3 regions of the Streptomyces sp. GL_148 genome follow, and region 2 is predicted to be linked to each of the others. Evidence: predicted binding sites of a transcription regulator. Region 2 holds the regulator's gene; each other region holds the start of a gene.
The links. The regulator HrcA, encoded in region 2, represses chaperone genes, less so after heat shock. The targets are predictions, from matches to a motif close to TTNGCACTCNGNNNNNCNGAGTGCNAA.

Region 1: a site for HrcA is predicted at 1,459-1,485, ahead of groES (co-chaperone GroES). Genes of this name have one in related genera too.
Region 3: a site for HrcA is predicted at 1,950-1,976, ahead of groL (chaperonin GroEL). Genes of this name have one in related genera too.

What each region holds. Positions count from the first base shown of each region.
Region 1 covers NZ_CM174396.1:5,283,818-5,288,171, reverse strand. Annotated here, with positions in the region: gene groL (chaperonin GroEL) at 1-870, opposite strand, end outside; gene groES (co-chaperone GroES) at 1,007-1,315, opposite strand; gene AC3IYI_RS24550 (response regulator transcription factor) at 1,950-2,642, shown strand; gene AC3IYI_RS24545 (sensor histidine kinase) at 2,635-4,041, shown strand; gene AC3IYI_RS24540 (LCP family protein) at 4,123-4,354, shown strand, end outside.
Region 2 covers NZ_CM174396.1:2,864,652-2,869,005, forward strand. Annotated here, with positions in the region: gene AC3IYI_RS13240 (16S rRNA (uracil(1498)-N(3))-methyltransferase) at 1-43, opposite strand, end outside; gene AC3IYI_RS13245 (nitronate monooxygenase) at 40-1,131, opposite strand; gene dnaJ (molecular chaperone DnaJ) at 1,323-2,459, opposite strand; gene hrcA (heat-inducible transcriptional repressor HrcA) at 2,460-3,476, opposite strand; gene AC3IYI_RS13260 (MBL fold metallo-hydrolase) at 3,628-4,353, shown strand.
Region 3 covers NZ_CM174396.1:4,107,317-4,111,670, forward strand. Annotated here, with positions in the region: gene AC3IYI_RS18865 (hypothetical protein) at 1-14, opposite strand, end outside; gene groL (chaperonin GroEL) at 161-1,783, opposite strand; gene AC3IYI_RS18875 (cold-shock protein) at 2,428-2,634, opposite strand; gene AC3IYI_RS18880 (MoaD/ThiS family protein) at 3,028-3,306, opposite strand; gene thrC (threonine synthase) at 3,342-4,354, opposite strand, start outside.

The DNA of each region.
Region 1 (4,354 bases), 2.4 Mb from region 2:
CTGGAGCATCGCCTTGCGGCGGTCACCGAAGCCGGGCGCCTTGACGGCGACGGCGTTGAAGGTGCCACGGATCTTGTTGACGACGAGGGTGGAGAGCGCCTCGCCCTCGACGTCCTCGGCGATGATCAGGAGCGGCTTGGAGGCGCCGGCCTGGATGACCTTCTCGAGCAGCGGCAGGAGGTCCTGGATGGAGGAGATCTTGCCCTGGTTGATCAGGATGTACGGGTCATCGAGGATGGCCTCCATACGCTCCTGGTCGGAGACCATGTACGGGGACAGGTAGCCCTTGTCGAAGGCCATGCCCTCGGTGAACTCCAGCTCCAGGCCGAAGGCGTTGGACTCCTCGACGGTGATGACACCGTCCTTGCCGACCTTGTCCATCGCCTCGGCGATGAGGTCACCGACCTGCTGGTCCTGCGCGGAGAGCGCGGCCACGGCGGCGATGTCGGACTTGTCCTCGATCGGACGGGCGGTCGCCAGGAGCTCGTCGGAGACGGCCTTGACCGCGGCGTCGATGCCCTTCTTCAGGGCTGCCGGGGAAGCACCCGCGGCGACGTTGCGCAGACCCTCGCGGACCAGCGCCTGCGCCAGGACGGTGGCGGTGGTGGTGCCGTCACCCGCGACGTCGTTGGTCTTGGTCGCGACCTCCTTGACGAGCTGCGCGCCAAGGTTCTCGTACGGGTCGTCGAGCTCGACCTCACGGGCGATGGTGACGCCGTCGTTGGTGATGGTCGGAGCGCCGAACTTCTTGTCGATGACGACGTTGCGGCCCTTGGGACCGATCGTCACCTTCACGGTGTCGGCAAGCTTGTTGACGCCACGCTCAAGGGCGCGACGGGCGTCCTCGTCAAACTTGAGAATCTTCGGCATGGGAGCGGTTCAGCCCTCTCGTTGCTATCCCCGGCCGCTCACCGCGACCGCCTGTCTAGAACGAACTACGCCCCTCGCCGCCCGGCATCAGCAGGGGTGACCAGGGGCGTAGCTCAAAGCAAAACTGGAGAAGTGATTACTTCTCGACGATCGCGAGCACGTCGCGAGCCGAGAGGACGAGGTACTCCTCGCCGTTGTACTTCACTTCGGTGCCGCCGTACTTGGAGTACAGGACGACGTCGCCGACGGTGACGTCCAGCGGGAGACGCTGGCCGTCCTCGAAGCGACCCGGGCCAACCGCGAGGACGACGCCCTCCTGGGGCTTCTCCTTCGCGGTGTCCGGGATGACCAGGCCAGAGGCCGTGGTCTGCTCGGCGTCGAGCGGCTGGACCACAATGCGGTCCTCGAGCGGCTTGATGGCAACCTTGGAGCTGGTGGTCGTCACGATCTGACCTTCCGCTTCGGAGATCCGGGATTAACTGTCTGGGGTGGCGACCAGGTCGATCCGTCGTCGCGGGTGCCGGATCTGCCTGTCGCTGTGTTGGCACTCACCGGGGGCGAGTGCCAGACGCGAGACTATTCCGGGGATTAGCACTCGGTCAAGCGGAGTGCCAATACGCGCCGCTGGTTTCACAGCCGGAGCCGCCTGGGCGCGCCCCGGAACCCGCCTCCTCGGGGTACCCCCGAACCCCCGTTCCACGCGCGCCGCCGCTGCCGGGGACCAGTCCCCGGACCCCTGCTCCTCAAACGCCGGAGGGGCTGAGATTGCCCTGCGGGCAACCCAGCCCGCCCGCACCAATCCAGCCGTCCGGCGTTTGAGGACCGGGGTCCGGGGCGGAGCCCCAGGGGGTCCGGGCAGCGCCCGGGGCCGACCTCCAGCCCCGCCGGCGTTTGAGGCGCAGGTCCGGGCAGTGCCCGGGGAACGGGCGAAGGGCGGGTAGGGGACTCCGCCCCGCAGGGCCGAACCACCCGCACCCGCCCACCGGACCCCCGCCGGGACGACGGGGGCGGCAGCCCCGACCGGCCACCGCCGGACGGAGCGCGTCAGGAAGGGGTGCCCGGTATGTGACGCTTGGGGCATGCGGATCCTGGTCGTCGAAGACGAAGTCAGCCTCGCCGATTCACTGCGGCGCGGCCTCTCCGCCGACGGCCACTGGGTCGACCTCGCCCACGACGGCCACCGCGGCCTGGACCTGGCCCTCACCGGGGGCCCGTACGACGTCGTCCTCCTCGACCTGATGCTCCCCGGCCTCTCGGGCTACGAGATCTGCACCCGGATGCGTTCCCACGGCGTCGCCACCCCCGTGCTGATGCTGACCGCCAAGGACGGCGAGTACGACGAGGCCGAGGGCCTGGACTCGGGCGCCGACGACTACCTGACGAAACCGTTCTCCTTCGTCGTCCTCGCCGCCCGCCTCCGCGCCCTCACCCGCCGCACCGCCGCCGCGGGCGACGCCGCCCGGCCCGGCGTCCTGCAGGCCGGCGACCTGGTCCTCGATCCCCGCGGCCGCCGCTGCCGCCGCGGCGCGCACGAGATCGAGCTGACCGCCCGCGAGCTCGGCGTCCTGGGCTGCCTGATGGAGCAGCCCGGCCGGGCCGTCGCCAAGCAGGACATCCTCGACGAGGTCTGGGACACCCCGCACGTCATCGACCCGAACATCGTCGAGGTCTACGTCTCCTCGCTCCGCCGGAAGATCGACGCCCCCTTCGGCCGCCGCTCGATCCTCACCGTGCACGGCACCGGATACCGGATGGCCCCGGACGGTGGTTGAGCCCGGACCCCGGACCCGACCCCGGCCCCGCCGCCTCGGCAGCCTCAGCCTCGGCAGCCTCCGCGCCCGCGCCGCCGCGGCCGCCGCCCTCGCGATGACCGCCGTCCTGGCCGCCGGCGGGCTGTGGCTCTACACCCTGCTGCGCGCCAACCTCATCGAGAACACCACCGGCCGCACCGAGCTCGCGGCCCGCAAGGTCGCCGCCCAGTACGACACCGAAACCCTCCCGGCCGGCGGCCGGCTGCCCGCGCCCGAGGGCGGGGTCGACCTGGTCCTCGTACGGAACGCGGCCGGTACGGTCGTGGCCACCAGCGGCGACCTGAAGGACACCCCGGAGCTCACGGAGCTGAGCCCCGCGCCCGGTCAGGACATGCGGTCGGCCGTCCTGCCGCCCGCGCGCCCCGGCGCACAGCGGCGCGTGGTGGTCGCCGTGGACGCGCCCGGCCCGCCGGGGGCGCACGACCGCCACACCGTCTACGCCGCGACCGTGCTCGGCGACGTCGACGACGCCAACCGGGCCGTCGCGCTCGGCCTGCCGGCCGGCGCGCCCCCGCTGATCGCCTTCTCGGCGGCCCTGGCCTGGTGGGTGACGGGCCACGCGCTGCGCCCCGTCACCGCCATCCGCACCGGGCTGGCGGCCGTCACCGGGAGCGAGCTGGACCGGCGGGTCCCGGACCCGGGCGGCGCCGACGAGATCGCGCAGTTGGCCCGGACGGTCAACGACACGCTCGACCGGCTGGAGCGCAGCGACGCCCGGCAGCGGCAGTTCACCGCCGACGCCTCGCACGAGCTGCGCAACCCCCTGGCGGCCGTCCGGTCCCGGCTTGAGGTGGCGCTGCGGGACCCCGACCGGGAGTCGGTGGCCGCCGCGCTGGCCGATACCGAGCGGCTGCAGGGCATCGCGGCCGACCTGCTCCTGCTGGCCCGTCTCGACGGCGGGCCCGCGCCGCGCACCGAGCCGGTGGACCTCGCGCTGCTCGCCGCCGAGGACGCGGCGCGGCGCCCGGAGACCCGGGTTCCGCTACGGCTGGACGCGCGGGCTCCCGTACCGGCCGCCGGGGATCCGGCGCGGCTGGAGCGGGCGCTGGCCAACCTGGTGGACAACGCCCTGCGGTACGCCCGTACCGGGGTCGTGGTCCGGGCCTCGGCCGAGGACGGCTGGGCGCTGCTGGAGGTCACGGACGACGGGCCGGGCATCCCGGAGGCGGACCGGGACCGGGTCTTCGAGCGCTTCGTACGGCTGGACGCGCACCGGGGCCGGGCCGGCGGCGGCACCGGCCTGGGGCTGGCCATCGCCCGGGAGATCGCCCGGGCGCACGGCGGTGAGGTCCGCGCGCTCCCCGCGCCCGCCGGCGGCGCCCGGCTGGTGCTGCGCGTGCCGGGGCGCCCGAGTTCCTGAGGGGCGTGGCGCACCCGCTCCTGAAGGCGCCTTCAGGACCCTCAGGGTTCCTTCAGCACCGCTCCCCCAGCATCGACAGGCATGAGCGCCCACCGCAGGAAGCCCCGTGAACCGAAGTCCCCGGTGTCCGCGTCCCGCAGGCGCAGGCTCACCCGCACCCTGCTGGCGTCCGGCTGCGCCCTGGTGGTGCTCGCGGGGGCGGGTGCCTGGTACCTGTACGACGACCTCGCCTCCAGCATCGGCAGCTCCAAGGCCCTGGAGGGCGCCGAGAAGTCGAAGCACGGCGATGTGAACATCCTGCTGATGGGTCTGG
Region 2 (4,354 bases):
GCCCCGCGGGAACCTTTTCGACCACGAACACCGGGGCGGTCATGACGCACTCCTCATCTGCATTGTCTTCAACACGTCCTGTGCCGCGCCGAGTTCCGCCGCAAGCACCTCCACCAGTTCCCCGGCCGGCAGGGCCCGCGCCAGCCGGTGCCCCTGGCCCGCCCACAGGGCCATGCCCTGCGGGTCCCCGGCCGCGGCGGCGGCCTTGCGCAGCGGCGCGGTCAGGTGGTGCACCTGCGGGTACGCGGCCGGGGCGTACGGGCCGTGCTCGCGCATGAACCGGTTGACCAGCCCGCGGGCCGGGCGCCCCGAGAAGGCCCGGGTCAGCTCCGTCCGGACGAACAGCGGGTCGGTCAGCGCCTTCTTGTGCAGGGCGTGGGCGCCGGACTCCGGGCAGGCCAGGAAGGCCGTGCCGAGCTGCGCCGCCTCCGCGCCCGCGGCGAGCAGCGCGGCGATCTGCGAGCCGCGCATCAGGCCGCCCGCCGCGATGATCGGGAGGGCCACGGCCTCGCGCACCTGCGCGACGAGCGCGAGCAGGCCGACTCCGGCCGTGCCGTCGCCCTGCGGGTCGTCGCGGTGGGTGCCCTGGTGGCCGCCCGCCTCCATGCCCTGGACGCAGACGGCGTCGGCGCCGGCCGCCTGCGCGGCGCGGGCCTCCTCGACGGAGGTGACGGTGGCGATCGTGTACGTACCGACCTTGCGCAGGCAGGTGAAGGCCGCGGGTGAGGGCAGGCCGAAGGTGAACGAGACCACGGGTACCGGGTCTTCGATGAGAATGGCCAGTTTGGCGTCGTAGCCGTCGTCGCTGGTGCCGATGATGTCCTCGTCGGCGAGGGAGATCTCGTACCAGGAGGCCTCACTGGCGAGGTGCCCGCGGTAGGCCTCCACGGCGGCCGGGTCCACGTGGCCGGTCTGCGGCAGGAAGAGGTTGACGCCGAAGGGGCGGCGGGTGAGCGCGCGCAGCCGCTTGATCTCCTGGTACATGCCGTCGGCGGTCTTGTAGCCGCCGGCGAGGAAGCCCAGTCCGCCCGCTTCGCACACGGCGGCCGCGAGCGGCGGACAGGACGCGCCGCCCGCCATGGGCGCCTGCACGATCGGGTACGCGAAGAGACCGTTCGGTGCGGAGGACATGAGCTGCATCGTGCCATGTCCCGCTCACGGGACCGAATCACGGCATTCGCCTGGCATAGTCCCCTTCACCGGGGTGCCTGAATACCGCCGCCGCCCTGCCGTCCCGCATGCCGCGAGCCCGGTCCGGGGCATCCCCGGACCGGGCTCGCAGGTGTTCTCGTACGCTGCCCGTACGCTGCTCCGCGCGCGGCTCAGCGCCCGTTGAAGGCGTCCTTCAGTCGGCTGAACAGGCCTTGCTGGCCCGGCGCGAACTGGCCGAGCGGCCGCTCCTCGCCGCGCAGCTTCGCGAGCTGGCGCAGCAGGTCCTCCTGCGCCGGGTCGAGCTTGCTCGGGGTGGTGACCTCGACGTGGACGATCAGGTCGCCGCGGCCACCGCCGCGCAGGTGCGTGACGCCCCGGCCGTGCAGGGGGATCGCCTGGCCGGACTGCGTGCCGGGCCGGATGTCGATCTCCTCCAGGCCGTCCAGCGTCTCCAGCGGGCACTTGGTGCCCAGGGAGGCCGCGGTCATCGGGATGGTGACCGTGCAGTGCAGGTCGTCCCCGCGCCGCTGGAAGGTCGGGTGCGGCAGCTCGTGGATCTCCACGTACAGGTCGCCGGCGGGGCCGCCGCCGGGGCCGACCTCGCCTTCGCCCGCGAGCTGGATCCGGGTGCCGTTCTCGACGCCCGCCGGGATCTTGACGGTGAGGCTGCGGCGGGAGCGGACCCGGCCGTCGCCCGCGCACTCGGGGCACGGGGTCGGGACGACGGTGCCGAAGCCCTGGCACTGCGGGCAGGGGCGCGAGGTCATGACCTGGCCCAGGAAGGACCGGGTGACCTGCGAGACCTCACCGCGGCCGCGGCACATGTCACAGGTCTGCGCCGAGGTGCCGGGGGCGGCGCCTTCGCCGGAGCAGGTGGTGCAGACGACGGCCGTGTCGACCTGGATGTCCTTGGTCGTGCCGAAGGCGGCCTCGTCCAGTTCCAGGTCGAGGCGGATCATGGCGTCCTGGCCGCGGCGGGTCCGCGAGCGCGGTCCGCGCTGCGAGGACTGGCCGAAGAAGGCGTCCATGATGTCGGAGAAGTTGCCGAAGCCACCCGCTCCGAAGCCGCCGGCTCCGCCGCCGCCCGAGGAGGACAGCGGGTCGCCGCCGAGGTCGAAGACCTGCTTCTTCTGCGGGTCCGAGAGGACCTCGTAGGCGGCGTTGATCTCCTTGAAACGCTCTTGCGTCTTGGGATCGGGGTTCACATCCGGGTGCAGCTCGCGCGCGAGCCGCCGGAATGCCTTCTTGATCTCGTCCTGCGATGCGTCGCGGCGCACGCCGAGAACGGCGTAGTAGTCCGTGGCCACTTACGACTCCGCCAGGATCTGTCCGACGTAACGTGCCACTGCGCGTACCGCTCCCATCGTTCCGGGGTAGTCCATGCGGGTCGGTCCGACCACGCCGAGTTTGGCGACTGCTTCGCCGCCCGAACCGTAGCCGACCGAGACGACGGACGTGGAGTTCAGTCCCTCGTAGGCGTTCTCATGCCCGATCTTTACGGCCATTCCCGACTCACTGGCCTCGCCCAGCAGCTTGAGGAGCACGACCTGCTCCTCCAGCGCTTCGAGCACCGGCCTGATCGTCAGGGGAAAATCGTGTCCGAAGCGGGTGAGGTTGGCGGTGCCGCCGATCATCAGCCGCTCCTCCGCGTCCTCGACCAGCGTTTCGAGAAGGGTGTCGAGGACGGCCTTCACCGTCACCCGGTCATCGCTCTCGAAGGATTCCGGAAGGTCCTTCACCAGCGGCGGCACGTCGGTGAACCGGCGGCCGACGACACGGCTGTTGAGGCGGGCCCGCAGGTCCGCCAGCGAGGTGTCCGCGAAGGGGGTCTGGCAGTCGACGAGCCGCTGCTCGACCCGGCCGGTGTCCGTGATGAGGACGAGCATCAGGCGGGCCGGGGCCAGCGAGAGCAGCTCCACGTGCCGGACGGTGGACCGGGTCAGCGACGGGTACTGGACGACGGCGACCTGCCGGGTGAGCTGCGCGAGCAGCCGCACCGTACGGCCGACGACGTCGTCGAGGTCCACGGCCCCGTCGAGGAAGTTCTGGATGGCCCGGCGCTCGGGCGTCGACAGCGGCTTGACCCCCGCCAGCTTGTCGACGAAGAGGCGGTAGCCCTTGTCGGTGGGGATCCGGCCGGCGCTGGTGTGGGGCTGCGCGATGTAGCCCTCGTCCTCCAGCACGGCCATGTCGTTGCGCACGGTGGCGGGCGAGACGCCGAGCCGGTGCCGCTCGGTGAGCGCCTTGGAGCCGACCGGCTCCTCCGTCCCGACGTAGTCCTGGACGATGGCGCGCAGCACTTCGAGTCTGCGTTCGCTGAGCATCGCGCACACCTCCATCGTTTCCGTCGTTCGCGGCTTCGTCAGGCCCCGCCTACTGGCACTCTGAGCGTTCGAGTGCCAGAGATCCCCCGGTCAGTGTACGGCGGGGTGGTACACCGGTAGCAAGGGCGGCCCGTCAAGGTAGCGTCGCGGCATGGACGTGCGTTGGGAAGAGGCGGGCTGGGAACGGCTCACAGAACGGGCCGGCCGCAAGCGGCTGCCGGTGTGGGACTGCACCGTGGGACTGGTGGTGGGCGAGGATTCTGCCCTCCTGATCGACCCCGGGTCCTCCCTGCGGGAGGGCTCGCTGGTGCGGGCCGAAGCGGAGCGGCTGGCAGGCCGGCGCGTGACCCATCTCGCATTCACACACGGACATTTCGACCACGTACTGGGTGGTGCGGCGTTCGCGGGGGCGGAGGTCTACGGCCCGGTCGGGCTGGACGCCGTGCTCTCGGCGGGCCGTGAGGAGCTGCGCGAGGACGCGGTCCGCCAGGGCCTGCCGGCGGCCGAGGCGGCCGAGGCGGCGGACCTCATGGTGGTCCCCCGGCACCTGGTGTCGGGCGAGTGGACCCTCGACCTGGGCGGGGTGCAGGTGCTGCTGGCGAACGTGGGGCCCGGGCACACCGGGCACGATCTGGCCGCCTTCGTACCCGGAGCGCGCGAGGTGGTCTTCTGCGGCGACCTGGTCGAGGAATCGGGCGAGCCGCAGGCGGGTCCGGACGCGGTGCCCGGGCAGTGGCCGGCCGCCCTGGACCGGCTCCTCTCCCTGGGCGGGGACGACGCTCTGTACGTGCCGGGTCACGGAGCGGTGGTCGACGCGGCCTTCGTGCGTGCCCAACGCGACACACTGGCGGCCCGTTTCGGCGTGTCGGACACCTGAG
Region 3 (4,354 bases), 1.2 Mb from region 2:
ACGGTGTCAGCCATGGCACCAAGCGTAAGACGAAACGTCTTACGGCACCAGCGGCCCGGCGGAAACGCCCGAGGGCGGCACCCCCTCCGCCAGGAAGGGGTGCCGCCCTCGGTACGTGAAGAACAGCCGATCTACCGTCGGGCCGGAGCCCGGGGGTGGATCAGAAGTCCATGTCGCCGCCCGGCATGCCGCCGCCGGCAGCGGCGCCGGCCTTCTCGGGCTTGTCGGCGATGACGGCCTCGGTGGTGAGGAAGAGAGCCGCGATGGACGCCGCGTTCTGCAGGGCAGAGCGGGTGACCTTCGCCGGGTCGATGATGCCCTCGGCGATCATGTCCACGTACTCGCCGGTCGCGGCGTTCAGGCCCCAACCGATCTGCAGGTTGCGGACCTTCTCCACGACGACGCCACCCTCGAGACCACCGTTGACGGCGATCTGCTTGAGCGGGGCCTCCAGCGCGAGCTTGACGGCGTTGGCGCCGGTCGCCTCGTCGCCGGTGAGCTCGAGCTTGTCGAAGACCGAGGAGGCCTGCAGCAGGGCCACGCCGCCACCGGCGACGATGCCCTCTTCGACGGCCGCCTTCGCGTTGCGAACGGCGTCCTCGATGCGGTGCTTGCGCTCCTTGAGCTCGACCTCGGTCGCGGCTCCGGCCTTGATGACCGCAACACCGCCGGCGAGCTTCGCCAGGCGCTCCTGCAGCTTCTCGCGGTCGTAGTCCGAGTCGGAGTTCTCGATCTCGGCGCGGATCTGGTTGACGCGGCCCTGAACCTGGTCGCTGTCACCGGAGCCGTCGACGATGGTCGTCTCGTCCTTGGTGATGACGACCTTGCGGGCGCGGCCGAGCAGGTCGAGACCGGCGTTCTCGAGCTTGAGGCCGACCTCCTCGGAGATGACCGTGCCGCCCGTGAGGATGGCGATGTCGCCGAGCATGGCCTTGCGACGGTCACCGAAGCCCGGGGCCTTGACGGCGACGGACTTGAAGGTGCCGCGGATCTTGTTGACGACGAGGGTGGAGAGGGCCTCGCCCTCGACGTCCTCGGCGATGATCAGCAGCGGCTTGCCGGACTGCATGACCTTCTCCAGGAGCGGCAGCAGGTCCTTGACCGAGCCGATCTTGGAGTTGACGATCAGGATGTACGGGTCGTCGAGGGACGACTCCATGCGCTCCATGTCGGTGGCGAAGTACGCCGAGATGTAGCCCTTGTCGAAGCGCATGCCCTCGGTGAGCTCGAGCTCCAGGCCGAAGGTCTGCGACTCCTCGACCGTGATGACGCCTTCCTTGCCGACCTTGTCCATGGCCTCGGCGATGAGCTCGCCGATCTGGGTGTCGGCGGCGGAGATGGAGGCCGTCGAAGCGATCTGCTCCTTGGTCTCGACATCCTTGGCCTGCGCCAGCAGGGCGGCGGAGACGGCCTCGACGGCCTTCTCGATACCGCGCTTGAGGGCCATCGGGTTCGCACCGGCGGCCACGTTGCGCAGGCCCTCGCGGACGAGCGCCTGGGCGAGAACGGTGGCGGTGGTCGTACCGTCGCCGGCGACGTCGTCCGTCTTCTTGGCGACTTCCTTGACCAGCTCGGCGCCGATCTTCTCGTACGGGTCCTCGAGCTCGATCTCCTTGGCGATGGAGACACCATCGTTGGTGATCGTGGGGGCGCCCCACTTCTTCTCAAGGACGACGTTGCGACCCTTGGGGCCAAGGGTGACCTTGACGGCGTCGGCGAGCTGGTTCATGCCTCGCTCGAGACCGCGCCGGGCCTCCTCGTTGAACGCAATGATCTTGGCCATCTGAAGTGGTCCTCCCGGACAGCGGTGGATTGCTCCCGGACCGCGCCCGCGCCCGCGACGGACGGCCTGCGTGCCCGGCGGTTTCTTCCCGCCGGACCCTGCGGGCCTCACTGACCCGGTCCTCGTATAGGTAGCACTCTCACCAGGAGAGTGCTAACGCCAATGATTAGCACTCGACCCCCCCGAGTGCAAGCGGCTTCGGCCAACCCGGGATGAACACCCAGACGCCACAAGGGCGCCGGAGCCGCCACGCACGAGGGGCCCGCATCCCGTGTCCAGGATGTGGGCCCCTCGTATGCATGCAGTGGTGTCGCTGTGCGCGACCGCCGTGCGTGGCCGCGTACATGTCCGTTGCCGATCGCGGTCGGACTAAGACTTGATCCACCATTCCTGTGGGGATGACGGATTGCAGCCGGGGCGGTTCCTGGGCTGTCCGGCGTGGTCGCCCGGGGGCGGCTCATCCGGGGTCGCTCAGGGCGCTGGTCCGGCATTCGGGGAGCAGAGGCACAACGCAGGCGTTGCACTGCCGCGTGATCCGTACCGGCGAGCCGGGGACGGACACGGTGCGGTTGACTCCCACAGGGCGTCTTCTCGCCCTGCCCCTCACGGGACTTGGCGATCGTAGCGGAAATACGGAACGCGTCTTAGCCGGCGGCGAGCTTGACCATGTCCGCCTGCGGACCCTTCTGGCCCTGCGAGATCTCGAACTCGACCCGCTGACCCTCTTCAAGGGTGCGGTACCCGTCCATCTGGATGGCGCTGTAGTGGACGAACACATCCGCACCACCGTCGACCGCGATGAAGCCGTAGCCCTTCTCCGCGTTGAACCACTTGACGGTGCCCTGAGCCATGCCTAACTCCCCTATTACTGGCCCTTGCGCAGGACCGCACTTCGCGGTCCCGGGTCAGAACTTGCGCCGGAACGCCTCGACCGGGGCTGAATGTATCCGCACCGCTGCTGTCTGCAACAGGTCATTCCGACGAGAATTCTGGACACGCCAAAAGATTGAAATAGGGTGAAAACCCGGAATATTCCTGGGCAACTCGGGCCGGACAAACCACGCCAAGGACCCATAGCGCACTTGCATGTTGACTCAATGTCAACCCTCTCGCGACCCGCTCATATGCGGCGGGCAAGAACAGCGGAGGGGACTTCCCCAACTCTACCGCGCCCAACCAAGCAGAATTGCCCCCTCCGTTTAGTAACGGAGGGGGCAATTCAGTTTCTACGAGCCGTTGGCCGCTCAGCAGCCGCCCGCGACGGCGGGGATGATCGAGATGCCCGCGCCGTCCGGGGTGGACGTCTGCAGCCCACCCTCGAAGCGCACGTCGTCGTCGTTGACGTAGACGTTGACGAAGCGGCGCAGCTTGCCCTGGTCGTCCAGGACGCGCGCGGCGATGCCGGGGTGGCTGGCCTCCAGCGACTGGATGACCTCTTCGAGGGTCGCGCCCTCGGCGGGGACCTCGGCCTGGCCGCCGGTGTAGGTGCGCAGGATGGTGGGGATGCGGACGTTGACGCTCATGGCGCTACTGCCTTTCCGGTGTGCAGGGAGAGAGATCAGGCCAGGTTGGCGGCGCGGAACGCGTCCAGGCTCGGGCGGATGGTGGCGGTCTGGCCACCACCTTCGGCCACCGCCTCCAGGGTCTTGAGGCCGTCACCGGTGTTCAGGACCACGGTGGTCAGCGTGGGGTCGAGCTGCCCGTTCTCGATGAGCTTCTTCGTGACGCCGACGGTCACGCCGCCCGCGGTCTCGGCGAAGATGCCCTCGGTCTGGGCGAGGATCTTGATGGCCTCGACGACCTGCTCGTCGTTGACGTCCTCGACGAAGCCGCCGGTGCGGCGCGCGATGTCCAGGACGTACGGGCCGTCCGCCGGGTTGCCGATGGCCAGCGACTTGGCGATGGTGTTCGGCTTCTGCGGGCGGACCACCTCGTGACCGGCCTTGAAGGCGGTCGAGACGGGCGAGCAGCCTTCGGCCTGGGCGCCGAAGATCTTGTACGGCTTGTCCTCGACGAGACCGAGCTTGATCAGCTCCTGCAGACCCTTGTCGATCTTCGTGAGCTGCGAGCCGGACGCGATCGGGATGACGATCTGGTCGGGCAGCTGCCAGCCGAGCTGCTCGCAGATCTCGTACGCCAGGGTCTTGGAACCCTCGCCGTAGTACGGGCGCAGGTTGACGTTGACGAAGCCCCAGCCCTCGCCCAGCGGGTCGCCGATGAGCTCGGAGCAGAAGCGGTTGACGTCGTCGTAGTTGCCCTCGATGCCGACGAGGTCACCACCGTAGACACCGGCCATGACGACCTTGCCCTGCTCCAGGTCGTGCGGGATGAACACGCAGGAGCGGAAGCCGGCGCGCGCGGCCGCGGCGCCGACGGCGCCGGCCAGGTTGCCGGTGGAGGAGCAGGAGAGGGTGGTGAAGCCGAAGGCGCGGGCGGCCTCGACGGCGATGGCCACGACGCGGTCCTTGAAGGAGTGCGTCGGGTTGCCGGAGTCGTCCTTGACGTACAGCTTGCCGGTGACGCCGAGCTCCTTGGCCAGGTTGGCCGCGTCCACGAGCTTGGTGAAGCCGG